Kribbella solani: one gene and its partner. The protein of the gene in region 1 interacts with the protein of each later gene in a pairwise test. Links are inferred from orthologs where the notes say so. Each region holds a gene or a part of one and is shown in the gene's direction. Other genes may lie near its edges.

Region 1 (8,104 bases):
GGCTCCGGTCCGAAGAGACAGCGCTGCGTGCGGAGCCTCTGCTGGCGACCGGGGTGACTCGGGCGCAGTGGCTGGCCAGCCACGTACTGATGGCCCTGTTCGGTACTGGCGTGCTGATCCTGATCGCGGGTCTCGGCTCCGGTATCTCCAGTGGTGCATCGCTGGGGAGCGTGGGTCACCAGATCCCACGGATGCTGGCCGGGGCTGCTGTGCAACTACCCGCTATCTGGTTGGTCACTGCACTGGTCGTCGTCCTGTTCGGTGTGGCGCCGAAGCTGGTGAGCGGGGGATGGGTGCTGTACGGCCTGTTCCTGCTGATCGGGCAGTTCGGTGAGCTGTTCAACCTGCCGCACTGGATGATCAACCTGAGCCCGTACGGTCACACGCCGCGACTGCCTGGTGGTGACTTCTCGGTGACCCCGGTGCTGTGGCTGACCGCGATCGCCGCCGCGCTGACGCTCGCCGGCTTCGCCACCTTCCGCCGCCGCGACATCGGCTGACCGGCGTTCCTTGGACCGCGCTGGTCTGAGGGGTCCAGCGCTCCGCCCCGCCCGGCACCACGCCGGGCGGGGCGGCTTGTCTACGATCGCTGCGTGTTTACTGACCAGCTGGCCGCGTTCTGGAGCGAGCGGCATCTCTGCGTGCTGAGCACGGTCCGGGCCGACGGGACCGTACATGCCACTCCGGTCGGAGCGACCCTGGACGTCGACGCTGGTCTCGTCCGGGTGATCTGCTCCGGGACGTCGTACAAGGCGAGGACGATCCGGCGCCTCGGGGAGGCGGCAGTAGCAGTCACCCAAGTGGACGGCCGCCGCTGGAGCACACTGGAGGGCCGCGCTGTCGTCACCGCCGACCCGTCACGCGTCCACCTGGCCGAACGCCTGTACGCCAAGCGCTACAAAGAGCCCCGGATCAACCCCGAACGCGTCGTAATCGAAATCACCATTACAAAGGCTCTCGGCAATGCCAGCTGACCAAATCACCGTAGTAGGCGTCGGCGCCAACGGCTGGCCCGGCCTGACCCCCGAAGCCCAAACTGCCATCCACAAAGCCGAAGTCCTCATGGGCAGCACCCGCCAACTGGCGCTGATCCCCACAGCTGCAGTACGTGTTGCGTGGCCTTCGCCTTTGTCCGAGGCGCTTCCCCGGTTGCTGAAGGAGTACTCGGGCAAGCAGATCTGCGTACTGGCAAGCGGCGACCCCACGTACCACGGCATCGGCACCACTCTGGTCCGCCTCCTCGGCCCCGACGCCGTCCACGTCATCCCGCACCCGTCGAGCGTCTCCCTCGCCTGCGCCCGCTTGGGCTGGCCCCAGGACCAGATCCAGGTAGTCAGCCTCGTCAAGAACCCGGTCGAGCACCTCCACCCCCACCTGACCCCCGACCGCCGCCTCCTCGTCCTCAGCCGCAACGCCCAAACCCCCGCCGAGGTAGCCCACCTCCTGACAGCCCGCGGCTACGGCGCCAGCCAACTCACCATCCTCGAACAACTGGCCGCCCCCACCGAACGCATCCGCACCACCCCCGCCACCAACTGGCCCACCACACTCGCCGGCCTCTCCGCCGACCGCGCCACTCCCGCGACCCCCGCCACCTCCGCGCTGCCTCTTGGCTGGTCGGACCCGATCGACCCGCTGAACGTCATCGCCATCCACACCCCAGCCGACGCCCCGGTGCTTTCCACTTCACCCGGTCTGCCCGACGACGTGTACGAAAACGACGGCCAGCTCACAAAGCGCGAGGTACGCGCGGTAACCCTCTCCCGCCTGGCCCCGGTCCCCGGCCAACTGCTCTGGGACATCGGCGGCGGCGCCGGCAGCATCGCGATCGAATGGTCGCGGCACCACCCGTCCTGCCGCGCGATCGCCATCGAACGCGATCCCGCCCGCGCCGACCGCCTCGCCCGCAACGCCACCAACCTCGGCGTACCAGTCACCACCGTCGCCGGCGCCGCGCCCACCGCCCTCGCCGATCTCGAACCGCCACACGCCATCTTCATCGGCGGCGGCGCGACCGCCGCCGGCATGATCGAGGCCTGCTGGACCGCCCTCCGCCCCGGCGGCCGCCTTGTCACCAACAGCGTCACCCTGGAGACCGACGCGCTGATCACCCAGTGGCACACCCGGTACGGCGGCGACCTGATCCGCCTCGAAGTCCACCGGGCCGCCCCACTCGGCACCATGACCGCCTGGCGCCCCAGCCTCCCCGTAACCATCTGGAGCGTGACCAAGTGACCGTTCACTTCATCGGTGCTGGTCCGGGCGCCGCCGATCTGATCACCGTACGCGGGCGTGACCTGATCGCCGCTGCACCCGTCTGCCTGTACGCCGGCGCGCTCGTACCCACCGAACTGCTCGACCACTGCCCACCCGGCGCCCGCAAGGTCGACACCGCCGCGCTCACCCTCGACGAGATCATCGCCGAACTCGCCGCCGCCCACACCGCCGGCCAGGACGTCGCCCGCCTGCACTCCGGCGACCCGTCCGTCTTCAGCGCGATGGCCGAGCAACTGCGCCGCCTCGACGCGCTCGGCATTCCGTACGACGTGACCCCCGGCGTACCCGCGTACGCCGCGGCCGCCGCCACGCTCAACCGCGAACTCACCGTTCCGGAAGTCGGCCAAACCGTCATCCTGACCCGGATCAGCGGCAGCGCCAGCGCGATGCCGGCCGGTGAGGACCTGGCTACCCTCGGCGCCGCGAAGGCAACGATCGTCCTGCACCTGGCCGTGCAGCAGATCGACCGGGTCGTCGAAGAACTCCGCCCGCACTACGGCCCCACCTGCCCGGTTGCCGTCGTAGCCCGAGCCTCCCGCCCCGACGAACAGATCCTCCGCGGCACCCTCGCCGACATAGCCGACCAGGTGAAAACAGCCGAGATCCGCCGCACCGCGGTAATCATCATCGGCCAAACCCTCACCGCCAAGACCTTCCGAGACAGCCACCTCTACTCCGCAACCCGCAGCCGATGATCCCCATCGCAGCCCTCGCCCCCACCCGCCATGCGATGCCGTCCACCACCCGCCATGCGATGCCGTCCACCACCCACCTCGCGGTGCGTTCCTCCGCCCGCTGCGTGGTGCTGTCCGCCGGCGACCTCGCGGGGTACCTGAGGCGGCACCTGCTGGTGGAGTCCGATCAGGTGGAGGGGGAATGGTGATGCGGGTTCTGTTGCTCGGTGGTACGGGTGAGGGCCGCGCGTTGGCTCAACTGTTAGTTGCCGGCGGCATCGACGTGATCTCGTCACTGGCCGGCCGCACCACCGACGCGCGCCTACCGGTTGGCACCGTCCGCACCGGTGGCTTTGGTGGTGCCGACGGACTGACTGACTGGCTGCGTACCAACCCGGTGGACGCGATCATCGACGCCACCCACCCGTTCGCCACCTCGATCACTGCCAACGCAACCGAGGCCGCCGCCGCAACTGGCACCAGGCACCTCATCCTTCGCCGCCCCGGCTGGACCCCCACCACTGGCGACACCTGGCACTGGGCCGAAACCCACAACCAAGCCGCCACCCTCCTCCCAACCCTCGGCACCCGCCCCTTCCTCACCATCGGCCGCCAAAACCTCCCCGCCTTCGCTCCGACCACCCACGCCACCCCGGTTACTGCTCAGCCGTGGGTTCTTGCCAGGTGTGTTGATCCACCGGAACCGCCACCGACCTGGTGCACCCTGCTGCTCGCCCGCGGTCCGTTCACGCATGCCGACGAGCTGGCGATCCTTCGCGAACATCGCATCGACCTCCTCGTCACCAAGGACAGCGGCGGCCCAGCCACAGCACCCAAACTGAAAGCCGCCCGGCAGCTCCGTATCCCGGTCCTGATCATCCGCCGCCCACCCCTGCCGCGTGACGCACAAAGCGTCCCGTCCCCCGAAGCCGCCCTCGCCTGGACGCTACGCACTTAGTCCACCCACCCCCGCCGACATCCACCCCCGCCGACGTCTGCCCGGCCGACGTCCGCCCGGCTGGCTCCGGCAGGTCGTTTGGGTGGTGAACCCCTGATCTTGCGTGTTCACCACCCGCATGAGGGCTGTGAACGGCCAACTTCAGACGTTCACCACTCAAATGACCGGCCGGTGCGTGGAGGTCGGCTGGTGTGTGGAGGTTGGTTGGTGTGTGGAGGTTGGTTGGGGACCGCGTGGGGTGGGGTGGGTGGTGGCTCGATAGATTGTCCGTATGGGGATTCAGATTGCGCCGAGCATCCTGTCGGCTGATTTCGCTCGGCTGGCTGAGGAAGCGGCGGCGGTGTCGAACGCGGACTGGCTGCATGTCGACGTGATGGACAACCACTTCGTGCCGAATCTGACCCTCGGGATGCCGGTGGTCGAGTCGCTGGCGAAGGCTGCCGACACTCCGCTCGACTGTCACCTGATGATCGAGGACCCGGACCGCTGGGCGCCCGGGTACGTCGAGGCGGGCGCGTCCAGTGTCACGTTCCACGTCGAGGCCTGCCGCGCGCCGATCCGTACCGCCCGGGAGATCCGCGCCAAGGGCGCCCGCGCCGCGATGGCGCTGCGACCTGCCACCCCGATCGAGCCGTACGAGGATCTGCTGCCCGAGCTCGACATGATCCTGATCATGACCGTCGAGCCGGGTTTCGGCGGCCAGAAGTTCCTCGACGTCTGCGTGCCGAAGATCCGGCGTACGCGGCAGCTGCTCGACAAGCACGGGCTGGATCTGTGGATCGAGATCGACGGCGGCATCTCGGCGGACACGATCGAGCAGTGTGCCGAGGCCGGCGCCGACGTGTTCGTGGCCGGCTCTGCCGTGTACGCGGCCGACGACCCGAACGCGATGGTCGACCGGCTACGCGGTCTCGCCGAGAAGGTCACCGACCGCTGAGAGGGTGTTTGGGAGCTCTACGCCTACTGCGGGGCACTCGGCACGGCACCTCGCGCCGAGCACCTCCTCGCTACGGCGCAGAGTTCCAAGACACCCTCTGGCTCCGGCGCGGGCGCCTGCTCCGGCGGTACCCGCACCAGCAGTACGGTCGACACGGCCGCGAGTACAGCGGCGAGCAACCACACGTACCGTACGCCGAACGCATCGATCAGCGCGCCGGACGCCGCGGCACCGATCGCCGAACCGACGGTCGCCATGCTCGACATCCAGCCGAACATCTCGGTCCGGGCGTTGTCCGGCGTCAACGCGCCCAGCCGCCCGTACAGCGCACCGATAGCCGGCGCCAACGTCAGCCCGGACATCGCCAGCGCGATGCCGAGCGACAGCGACGACCAGGTCGCGAACACACACAGCAGCATCCCGGCAGTGACCAGCGCGGCCCGGCGCCACAGGTACGACGGACGCCGTCCGGGCAAGGCGCCGGCGATCGCGCCACCGACCAGACTGCCGAACGCCCAAACGGCCTCGAGGACGCCCGCGATCAAGCGCTGACCGTGCCCGTCGGCGTACGCGACGATGGCCAGCGAGATCCCGCTGAACGACATGATCCACAGGCCGAACGCGAGGATCAGCGGTAACCGATGCCGATGCCAGAGCAACTGCCTCGCACTCAACCGTGCGGCGGTGTGGCTGCCGTGGGGGAGCGGCTTGGGTTGTCGAAGCGCATACCACCAGATGAAGACAGCCGACATCGCCGCCGCGAGCAGCACCCCGAGCCGTGGGCTGGCGACGCTGACCGCCGTCGCGCCGAGCATCGGCCCGGCCATGAACAACAACTCCTGCGCGGTCGCGTCGACCGAGTACGCCGTCCGGAGCGCGGGACCGGCCATGACCCGCGGCCAGGCAGCGCGCAACGTCTGCGACACCGGCGGCACGAACGCACCGGCCAGCACCGCGAGCACGGGTAGCAGCCGGAACAGTGCGCCTGGCAGGAGCGCGATCCCGAGCAGCATCACGCTCCACGCGATCCCGGTCACCAGCAGTACGCCGCGAGGTCCGCGACGGTCGGCTGTCCGTGACCAGAGCGGCCCGGCGAGCGCCGTACCGACCGCATAAGAGCCCGCGACGACGCCGGCCCAGCGGAACGAGCCGCTCGCATCCTTCGCCAGGAACGCGATCGGCACCGTCGTCGCCAGCATCGGCAGGCGCGCGAGCAACGACGACACCAGGAGTGTCGTCACGCCCTGTGTCCGCCACAACGCACGGTAGCCGGCCAGTTCCATGACCGCAGTCTTCCCGATGGCACCGACAATTTACGATGGGTTATGTGACCGAGCCCAAACCGGTGGAGAGCTGGTTGACGGATATGGACGGCGTGCTGGTGCACGAGGAGCGCGCCATCACCGGAGCGAGCGAGTTCATCGCCGCGCTGGAGTCGTCCGGCCGGAAGTTCCTGGTGCTGACCAACAACTCGATCTTCACCCCGCGCGACCTCCGGGCCCGGCTGCTGGCCACCGGGATCGACATCCCGGAGACGGCGATCTGGACCAGTGCGCTCGCGACCGCGCAGTTCCTCGACGACCAGCGTCCCGGCGGCACGGCGTACGTGATCGGCGAGGCCGGTCTGACCACGGCGCTGCACGAGGTCGGGTACGTGCTGACCGAGCGCGATCCCGACTACGTCGTCCTCGGCGAGACCCGGACGTACTCGTTCGAGGCGATCACCAAGGCGATCCGGCTGATCTCCGACGGGGCCCGGTTCATCGCCACGAACCCGGACCCGACCGGCCCGTCCACCGAGGGACCACTGCCCGCGACCGGCTCGGTGGCCGCCCTGATCACCCGCGCGACCGGGGTCGCGCCGTACTTCGTCGGCAAACCGAACCCACTGATGATGCGCAGCGCGCTGAACCAGATCGAGGCGCACTCCGAGACCACGGTGATGATCGGCGACCGGATGGACACCGACATCATCAGCGGTCTGGAAGCCGGCCTGCGGACCATCCTCGTGCTGTCCGGTTCGACCGGAGGGCACGAGGTGGAGCGCTTCCCGTACCGGCCGACCAGGGTGGTCGAGTCGATCGCCGACGTCGTACCGCTGGTCAGCGCGCTGTCCTAGCCGCTCAGCTCTTGCAGCTCAGCGTTCGGAACCCGTAGCCCTGCGCCTTCAGGCTCTTCAGGATGGCCGGCAGTGCTGCCACGGTCTGGTTACGGTTGCCGCCGCCGTCGTGCATCAGGATCACCGACCCGTTGTGTACGTTCTTCAGCACCCGCTGCACGATCGCCGTCGCACCCGGTTTGGTCCAGTCCCGCGAGTCGACGGTCCACACCACCAGGTCCTTGCCCATCGCCTTGGCACGCTGGCGTACGGCCGCGCTGACGCCTCCGTAGGGCGGTCGCAAACACGCCGGCGTACTCCCGGTCTGGGCCTGGATCGCCTGGTCGGTCGACCCGACCTGCTGCTGGAACCCGGCCGGGCTGAGCTTGCGCAGATCGGCGTGCGACCAGGTGTGGTTCTGCACGCTGTGACCGGCCTGGTGGACCTTCTTGGTGAGTTCAGGGTGCTTGCGGACGTTCTCACCGACCTCGAAGAACGTCGCCTTCGCCTCGTACGCGGCCAGGATTCCGAGCACCTTCGGGGTGTACTCGGCGTCCGGACCGTCGTCGAAGGTCAGCACCACGTACTTCGCCGGCAGCGGCGTCGTACTGGGCGTCACCGCGGCCGGCGCTTTCGGGTCCGCGGCCGCGCCGGGCGCGTTCGGACCGGCCGGCGACTTCGCGGCAGCGACGACGACGATGCCGATCACGGTGCTCACCACCAGCATCATCGCCAGGCCGACCATCCGGTTCCCGGCACGCGTCAAACGTACGTCCATGGTCCCCCCAGGGCGGTGGGTGGTTCACATCCTCACGGGTCAACCCTGGGGCAGCCGGCGCCGAAAGCCAGCGCCCACGCCGCTGCCGCGGCCACGAGTCACGGATACCGGACGCGCTACGTACACGACATCGTGGTGAACCCGAACCCTCTGGCCTTCAATGTCCGGAGGATGGTGGGAAGCGCGGCCACGGTCTGACTGCGGTTACCGCCGCCGTCGTGCATCAGGATCACGGAGCCGTTGTGTACGTTCGCCAGCGCCCGACGGACGATCACCGACGTACCGGGCCGGGACCAGTCGCGGGTGTCGATGGTCCACAACCGGATCTTCTTGCCTAGCGCGGCGGCCCGCCGGGTGACCTGCTTGTTGGTGCTGCCGTCCG
Region 2 (8,158 bases), 560 kb from region 1 along the record:
CTGAACAGGCTGTACCCGAAGAGTCTGGTGAAGCCGCAACTGCATACCATTCTGGTGCCACGACCTGCCACCAGGCCGATCGGCGGTCAGCCGCTCCGCGACCAGGAGTTGCTGCAGTGGTGCACCCGGTTGATCGACGACGTGATCGCCGAACCGATCGGAGTACCGGCGTGAACCTGACGACACACAGCGTGACTAGGCGAGGAGATTCGGTGAGCAGAGGGCGGAAGCTTGGGGCTCTCGGTGCGGCGGTGGCCACGGTGCTGCTGGCCGGCGGCTGCGCGGCGGGTACGCACCCGGGCGCGGCGGCCATGGTCGGCGGCACCGAGATCAGCATCGGCGACGTCGACAAGACCGCGCAGGCGGTGACCGCTGCGCTGGGGAAGAAGTACGACACCGCGTCCGCGCTGAGCGACATGGTCAGCAACGTGCTGGTCGAGAAGGTACAGCAGCAGAAGTCGATCACGGTCACCCCGGCCGAGACCGCGGTGGCGGCGAAGGCAGTCGTCGGCGGCGACCAGCAGACGTACGAGAAGTTCCAGGCCGACTCGGTCGCGCGGGACTTCCTCAACCAGGTCGGCACCGCCGCGATCGTCACCGCCAAGCTCGGCGGCGGCACCGTCGAGGACCTGCAGAACCAGGCCAAGCTGCAGCAAGGCAGCGTGGCCCTGCGGGACGCCATGAAGAACGTCGACGTCACGATCGCGCCGCGCTTCGGGCAGTGGACCGACGGGCGGATCGACAGCGCGGTCTCCGGATCGCTGTCGGTGCTGTCGCCGCAGACGGCCGCGCAGCAGAAGGCCGCTCAGCAACAGCAGCAGCCGCAGCAGGGTCAGGGCTGATCCGTTGAGCGCGAGTGAGGTCGGTGGGATCAAGGTCGTCCTGACCAGCCCCCGGGTGGCCCCAGGGCTGCTCACTCGCGCTACCTGGCAGCCGCTGGAAGCCGCCGACGAGATCGCCGCGTCCGGCGGTCCGGACCGGCCTGACGTCCAGGCGGTGATCGGCTCGGGTCTGCCGGTCACGCAGGTCGAGGGCGACGCCACGGCCGCGTGGACCTGGCTGACGGCAGCCGCCCGTACGGGCCGCCAGGCCGTCTGGCTGACCGCCGACGACGGCGACCCAGCCCTACGCCACCTCATCGCCGACGCGCGCATCCGCGACCCGCAGGCGCCCTACGACGTCGAGATCCTGCACGGGTCGTACGACGTACCGGGTGCTCGGCTGATCGATCTGGTCCGGGTGATGGATCGCCTGCGGCGGAACTGCCCCTGGGACCAGGAGCAGACCCACGAGAGCCTCGCGAAGTACCTGCTCGAGGAGACGTACGAAACCCTCGAAGCGATCGACACCGGCGACGCCGAGCACCTCCGCGAGGAGCTTGGCGATCTGTTGCTGCAGGTCGCGTTCCACTCGCGGATCGCCGAGGACCGTGTCACCGGGGACGACGATGCCGAGGGTGGTGGGTTCACCATCGACGACGTTGCCGCCGGGATTGTCGAGAAGCTGATCCGCCGGCACCCGCACGTGTTCGGCAGCGTGGATGCCGCGGACGCGGCGGCCGTCGAGGCCAACTGGGAAGCGATCAAGGCGACCGAGAAACAACGCACCTCGGTCCTTGAAGGCATCCCGCTCGCCCTGCCCGCGCTGGCCCTCGCCGACAAAGTACTGGGCCGGGCCGCCAAAGTTCTCCCCGCCGACACCGAGCAGCTCGCTGAACCCGAACCGGTGGACGAGACCGAGCGGGTCGGGCAACAACTGCTGGCAATCGTCCGCGAGGCCCGCGCCTCCGGCGTCGACGCCGAACAGGCACTACGCACCACCATCCAGCACCTGACAACAGAAATCCGCGCCGCCGAAGGCTCTTAGCTACTGCGGTCCGTCGAGGAGGTTGCGGAGGGCGTCGCGGTGGGTTGTGTAGGCCTGCTGCCCAGTCTTCGTCATCCGGTACGTGGTGGTTGCTCCGCGTCCGTGACCACTCTTCGTCGTCGCCACGTACCCGGCCGCTTCCAGCGCCGACATGTGCTTCGACAGGTCCGAGTCGGCCACGCCCAGATAGTCCTTCAGGAACTTGAACGTGACGGTCGTCGCATTCGCCAGCACCGCCATCGCGGCCAGCCGTTTCGGCGCGTGGATGACCGGGTCGAGTCCGTCGATCACCCGAGCCGCTCCCGTACCTTCGCCGCCGCGATCGCGTACCGGCGCTCGTAGTACCAGATCCCGGCCGTCACCAGTACGAACCCGGTCCCGGCCGCGACCGGTACGCCACCCAGCCACCAGACCGCAGCGACGACCAGCACGATCACCGGGAGGGTCAGGAAGTACCCCTTCCACAGCCGCCCGATCTCCCGCGGCGGCCGGCCCCGCCCCGGGAACGGCATCGCGCCGTGCCGTCGCTGCATCCAGTTCAGGAAGCCCAGTTCGAGCGCCAGCAGAATCGCCAGCGACGCGAAGAACAGCGCCGAGTTCTCCCGCCACCACGTGAACGTCCCGATCATCCCGGCCACCCACGCCCCGACCACCGGCGGATACCACCACGCCGTCTTCGGGTAACTGACATACGGCGCCGCCTCGGCCCGCTCGATGATCCGCAGCTGCTCCCCAGCATCACTTTCCATACCGGAAAGCTACCCCATAACTTTCCACTTCCGCAAGTAGAAAGTTATCGGATCGTGTGCCGAAGGACAGGTAGTGGTGGGCCGAGAGGTAGTGCACCTGAGCGTGAAGTGGTCCGCGTGTACGGCGTCTCGGAGGTGTACTACCTGTCGTTAGGTACAGCGATATTTGGATGCGGGGCGGCTGCTGGGCTGGGACCGTGGGCGGGTGGATGTTGCTGGGGTGCTGCGGGAGCGGTGGGATCTGAAGGCGGCGCGGCTGGAGGTGCTGACCGGCGGGATGAACTCGGCAACCTGGCTGGCGTCGTCGGAGGGCGACGCGTGGCGCGTAGTGGTGAAGTCCGTGGATGTGGATGACGCGTCGTTCGGGCCGGGTCTCGAGTTGGCGGTGCGGCTGGATGATGCGGGCGTGGTGAGCGGTCGGCCATGGTCCAGCAAGGGCGGCCGGCTCGTTGAGCGGGCCGACGATCGGCAGGTCGCCGTCCTGGAGTACGTCAGTGGCGAAGAACTGGGAAAGACCGCCGCGGACCGGACCTCGATCGGGGACCTGCTCGGCCGCGTACACACGATCGCCGCCGTCGAAACCGGTGACCTGCAGGACTGGCTGCGCGTACTGATGCCGTTCGACGACTATCTGGATCTGGAGCCGTGGATTCGGCCGGCGGTCGCGGACGCGATCGCCCGGGCCACGGCGCTGGGCGAGACCTGGGCCTGGCTGCACGGGGACGCGGCCAGGGAGGCGTTTCGGCGGCAGCCGGACGGCAGTGTCGCGCTGATCGACTGGGGGAGTGCGCTACCCGGCCCGATTCTGTACGACGTCGCCTCCGCGGTGATGTACGCCGACGGGTCACCCGAGCACGTCGTGGCCGCGTACGTTCGCCGGCGACCTGATCTCGCCGGCGAGCTCGCCCGCGGGCTGGACGCTTTCCTGCACGTTCGCTGGGCCGTTCAGGCCGGCTACTTCGCGTGGCGGATCGGGAACAACGTGCTGACCGGGATCAGCGATGAAAGCGAGAACCGGAAGGGCCTGGCCGACGCCCGTCGGGCCTTTGGCGGGTAGCCGGATTCGGCTGATTTGCAGGCGATCCGGGGGTCCACGGGGTGTTGCTGACGCCGGAGGTACCGCGGGGTGGGATCGTTGGGGTGACGCGGTCCACTGGGTGGGGTGGTCTGGAGGCTAGGCTCAGCACGATTCGTCATCGAGAACTTGGGAGTCAATGTGGCCACCATCGAGGCCGTCGGCGCCCGCGAGATCCTCGACTCGCGCGGCAACCCCACTGTCGAGGTCGAGGTTCTGCTCGACGACGACACCGTCGCCCGGGCAGCGGTCCCGTCCGGCGCGTCCACCGGTCAGTTCGAGGCCGTCGAGCTGCGGGACGGCGACAAGGACCGGTACGGCGGCAAGGGCGTGCAGAAGGCCGTCACCGCGATCCTTGAAGACATCGACAAGGAGATCGTCGGGTACGACGTACACGAGCAGCGGCTGATCGACCACGCGCTGCTCGACCTGGACGGCACCCCGAACAAGGCAAAACTGGGCGCGAACGCGATCCTCGGCGTCAGCCTCGCCGTCGCCAAGGCGGCCGCGGAGAGCTCCGGCCTGCCGCTGTTCCGCTACGTCGGCGGCCCGAACGCGCACGTCCTGCCGGTGCCGATGATGAACATCCTGAACGGCGGCGCGCACGCGGACAGCAACGTCGACGTGCAGGAGTTCATGATCGCCCCGATCGGTGCCGCCACGTACGGCGAGGCGCTGATGCAGGGCGCGACCGTCTACCACGCGCTGAAGGCGGTGCTGAAGGAGCGCGGCCTGTCCACCGGTCTCGGCGACGAGGGCGGTTTCGCGCCGAACCTGGAGAGCAACCGGGCCGCGCTGGACCTGATCGCGGTCGCGGTCGAGAAGACCGGGCTGCAGCTCGGCAAGGACATCGCGCTGGCGATGGACGTCGCCGCGAGCGAGTTCTTCACCGAGGGCGTGTACGCGTTCGAGGGCGGCAAGAAGTCCGCGGACGAGATGATCGCCTACTACGCCGACCTGGTCGCGTCGTACCCGATCGTCTCGATCGAGGACCCGCTGAACGAGGACGACTGGGCCGGCTGGCAGGGCATCACCGGTGAGCTCGGCAGCAAGATCCAGCTGGTCGGCGACGACCTGTTCGTCACCAACGTCGAGCGGCTGCAGCGCGGCATCGACGAGAAGTCGGCGAACAGCCTGCTGGTCAAGGTGAACCAGATCGGCTCGCTGACCGAGACCCTGGACGCCGTCGACCTGGCCCACCGCAACGGCTTCAGCTGCATGATGAGCCACCGTTCCGGTGAGACCGAGGACACCACGATCGCCGACCTCGCGGTCGCGACCAACTGCGGTCAGATCAAGTCCGGCGCGCCGGCCCGGTCGGACCGTACCGCCAAGTACAACCAGTTGCTCCGGATCGAGGAGGAGCTCGACGACGCGGCGACGTACGCCGGTCGTTCGGCCTTCCCGCGGTACCAGGGCTGATTTCAGGGGGTCGCAAGGCATGCCGTCCCGTCGGGATACCGGTGCACGACCCGGCTCGCGTCCGTCGAGCCGGACCCAGTCGCGTCCGCAGCGCAATGCCTTCGGCCCCGCCCCGACCCGCCCCGCCCGGCGGGGCGACCAGCCCAAGCGGCGTACGACGGGTGCCGCGGCCGGTCCGGCGCGCACCCGCGGGTCGCGCAACCTGACCGGCCGGGCGGCCGTCGTGCTGCTCGTACTCGGCGCGCTGATCGTGTCGTACGCGCAGAGCCTGCGGGTGTGGTTCGACCAGCACCAGCAGGTCAGCGCGCTGAACCAGGAGATCCGCGACCGGGAGAAACGGGTCGCGGAGCTGAACGACGAGATCGCCCGCTGGGACGACGACGCGTACGTGAAGGCGCAGGCGCGGCAGCGGCTCGGCTGGGTGATGCCGGGTGAGGTCGGCTACCGGGTGATCGGCGCGGACGGGAAGCCGGTCGGCGCCCCGCCGGAGCCGTCGGCGCCGTCCGACGGTGCGGCCGAGACGCAGAAGCCGACCTGGTACACGAAGCTGTGGGGCAGCGTCGAGGGCGCCGGCAAACCACCGGCGGCGGCGACCCCGCCGGCCCGGACCCAACCCACCCCGAAGACGATCCTGACGCCGCCGCCTAAGGTAACCAGGTGAGCGTCAGTCCTTCCGGCCAGGTCAGCCCTTCGGATCAAGAAGCAGTCAGCAAGCAGCTCGGGCGTACCGCGCGGGGGATCCGTTCGATCGCGCACCGGTGCACCTGCGGTCTCCCCGATGTGGTCGAGACCGAGCCGCGGTTGCCGGACGGTACGCCGTTCCCGACCACGTACTACGTCACCTGCCCGCGACTCGCGTCCGCGATCGGAACGCTGGAGTCGTCCGGGCTGATGAAGGACATGACCGACCGGTTGGCGGATGACCCGGAGCTGGCCGAGCGGTACCGGGGCGCACATGAGGCGTACCTGGCGCACCGCGAGTCGATCGACCACGTCGCGGAGATCAGCGGGATCTCCGCGGGTGGGATGCCGACGCGGGTGAAGTGCTTGCATGTGCTCGCCGGTCATTCGCTGGCCGCCGGGCGCGGGGTGAACCCGCTGGGCGACGAAACCCTCGACGCCCTGGAGGACTGGGGCCGCCGAGGTCCGTGTGTCTGAGGACGTCACCAGAGTCGCGGCAATCGACTGCGGTACGAACTCGATCCGCCTGCTGATCGCCGATGTGCGCGCTGGCCAACTTACCGAGGTTGATCGGCGGATGATGATTGTGCGGCTCGGTCAGGGGGTGGATGCGACTGGCGCGTTCGCTCCCGAGGCGCTGGAGCGGGTTTTCCGGGCCGCCGACGAGTACGCCGAGGTGATCCGCTCCACCGGCGCCACCCGCGTACGCTTCGTCGCCACCTCAGCCGCCCGCGACGTCAGCAACCGCGACGCCTTCCTCGAAGGAATCCAGTCCCGCCTCGGCACCACCCCCGAAATCATCACCGGCCCCCAAGAAGCCCACCTAACCTTCCAGGGCGCCACCCAGTCGCTCCCCGCCCTGACCCCGACATCCGGCGCCGCTGGTGAGCCGGTAGTACCCGGGCCATACCTGGTAGCCGACATCGGCGGCGGCTCAACCGAACTGATCCTCGGCAACTCCACTCCCACCGCCCGCACCGCCTCAGCCGACCGCGCCTCCGCCGACCGCCCCGCGTACGCCGACCGGCGTCGCGCTGGTGCGTCGGGCGTCATCGCCGCCGAGTCGCTTGACCTCGGCTCTGTCCGGCTCACCGAGCGTCATGTCACCACCGACCCGACCAACCCCGCCGAGCTCGCCGCGATCGCCCGCGACATCGACGCCCTGCTCGACCACACCACAGTCCCCATCGCCGACGCCCGCGCCCTGGTCGCCGTAGCCGGCACCGCGACCACCGTCGCCGCGGTCGCCCTCAACCTCCCCGAGTACGACCGCGCCGCCGTACACCACGCCCAACTATCAGCCGACGCCCTCCGCGCCGCCACCACCTGGCTGACCACCACCACCCGCGCCGACCGCGCCGCCGTACGCTCCATCCACCCCGGCCGGGTTGACGTCATCGGCGCCGGCGCCCTCATCCTCCAACACCTCTTCGACCGCCTCCCCATCACCACCCTCACCATCTCCGAACACGACATCCTCGACGGCGTAGCCCTCTCCCTGGCGGACTGACGGGTTGTTTCACCACTGACCGGTTGTAGTAGGTCACCGGTGAAACAAATGGCCAGCGGTAGTCTCTAGTCTGGGGCTATGGAGCTGCCGCATCCGTTGACTGGGGAGTTGTTTGGTAGTCCGGTGCCGCCGGGGGCTGGGTGGCCGGGGGATCCGGCGGTGCGGGGTACTCGGGTTGCGCGCGATGCGGATGAGGTTGTGCGGTTGGCGCGGACCGGGGAACTGCATGAGCTTGATGCTCGGGTTTCGGTTTGCCGTGCTTGTCCGCGGCTGGTGGAGTGGCGGGAGGATGTTGCCGTCAGCAAGCGGAAGTCGTTCGCGGATCAGCCGTACTGGGGCCGTCCGATTCCCGGGTGGGGTGCCGACGAGCCGCGGATTCTGATCGCCGGCCTGGCTCCGGCGGCGAACGGTGGGAACCGGACCGGCCGTGTCTTCACCGGGGACCGCTCCGGCGACTGGCTGTTCGCGAGCCTGTACCGGGTCGGTCTGGCCAACCAGCCGACCAGCGAACACGCCGGCGACGGCCTGCGCCTGATCGGTACCCGGATGATCGCCGCCGTCCGCTGCGCGCCACCCGCCAACAAACCCACTCCGGCCGAACGCGACACCTGCGCCCCTTGGTACAACCGCGAACTGGAGTTGGTCCTCCCCACGACCAAGGCCATCGTCTGCCTGGGCAAGTTCGGCTTCGACGCCCTCCTCACCGCCCTGGCCGCCCTCGGCACGACCGTCCCCAAACCCCGCCCCAAGTTCGGCCACGCCGCCGAGTACCTGATCAAAACCCCGCACGGCGACCTGACCGTCCTGGCCAGCTTCCACCCCAGCCAGCAGAACACCTTCACCGGCAAACTCACC

What was found.
Region 2: the proteins of rpe (region 1) and eno interact in binary tests that used the Escherichia coli proteins (3 or more experiments, as listed by UniProt). The link is inferred for Kribbella solani from one-to-one orthologs.

The regions. Positions count from the first base shown.
Region 1 is NZ_JACHNF010000001.1:7,724,874-7,732,977, forward strand. Bases 3,273-6,013 are described here. They hold rpe (ribulose-phosphate 3-epimerase), read left to right. Parts: upstream 3,273-4,180; coding sequence 4,181-4,846; downstream 4,847-6,013. Other genes in these bases: HDA44_RS35915 (cobalt-precorrin-6A reductase), read left to right, coding at 3,273-3,909; HDA44_RS35925 (MFS transporter), read right to left, coding at 4,870-6,013. Also shown: HDA44_RS35890 (ABC transporter permease), read left to right, coding at 1-500; HDA44_RS35895 (TIGR03618 family F420-dependent PPOX class oxidoreductase), read left to right, coding at 594-974; precorrin-6y C5,15-methyltransferase (decarboxylating) subunit CbiE, read left to right, coding at 964-2,235; cobM (precorrin-4 C(11)-methyltransferase), read left to right, coding at 2,232-2,972; HDA44_RS35910 (hypothetical protein), read left to right, coding at 2,969-3,160; more of HDA44_RS35915, read left to right, coding at 3,160-3,272; more of HDA44_RS35925, read right to left, coding at 6,014-6,129; HDA44_RS35930 (HAD-IIA family hydrolase), read left to right, coding at 6,165-6,965; HDA44_RS35935 (polysaccharide deacetylase family protein), read right to left, coding at 6,970-7,722; HDA44_RS35940 (polysaccharide deacetylase family protein), read right to left, coding at 7,839-8,104. UniProt on the Escherichia coli protein: Catalyzes the reversible epimerization of D-ribulose 5-phosphate to D-xylulose 5-phosphate.
Region 2 is NZ_JACHNF010000001.1:7,164,735-7,172,892, forward strand. The notes cover bases 3,177-5,971. They hold eno (phosphopyruvate hydratase), read left to right. Parts: upstream 3,177-3,831; coding sequence 3,832-5,112; downstream 5,113-5,971. Other genes in these bases: HDA44_RS33265 (phosphotransferase), read left to right, coding at 3,177-3,672; HDA44_RS33275 (FtsB family cell division protein), read left to right, coding at 5,132-5,773; HDA44_RS33280 (DUF501 domain-containing protein), read left to right, coding at 5,770-5,971. Also shown: mfd (transcription-repair coupling factor), read left to right, coding at 1-174; HDA44_RS33245 (hypothetical protein), read left to right, coding at 213-842; HDA44_RS38775 (MazG family protein), read left to right, coding at 847-1,866; HDA44_RS33255 (transcriptional regulator), read right to left, coding at 1,867-2,157; HDA44_RS33260 (hypothetical protein), read right to left, coding at 2,154-2,615; more of HDA44_RS33265, read left to right, coding at 2,821-3,176; more of HDA44_RS33280, read left to right, coding at 5,972-6,270; HDA44_RS33285 (Ppx/GppA family phosphatase), read left to right, coding at 6,263-7,303; HDA44_RS33290 (uracil-DNA glycosylase), read left to right, coding at 7,382-8,158. UniProt on the Escherichia coli protein: Catalyzes the reversible conversion of 2-phosphoglycerate (2-PG) into phosphoenolpyruvate (PEP). It is essential for the degradation of carbohydrates via glycolysis.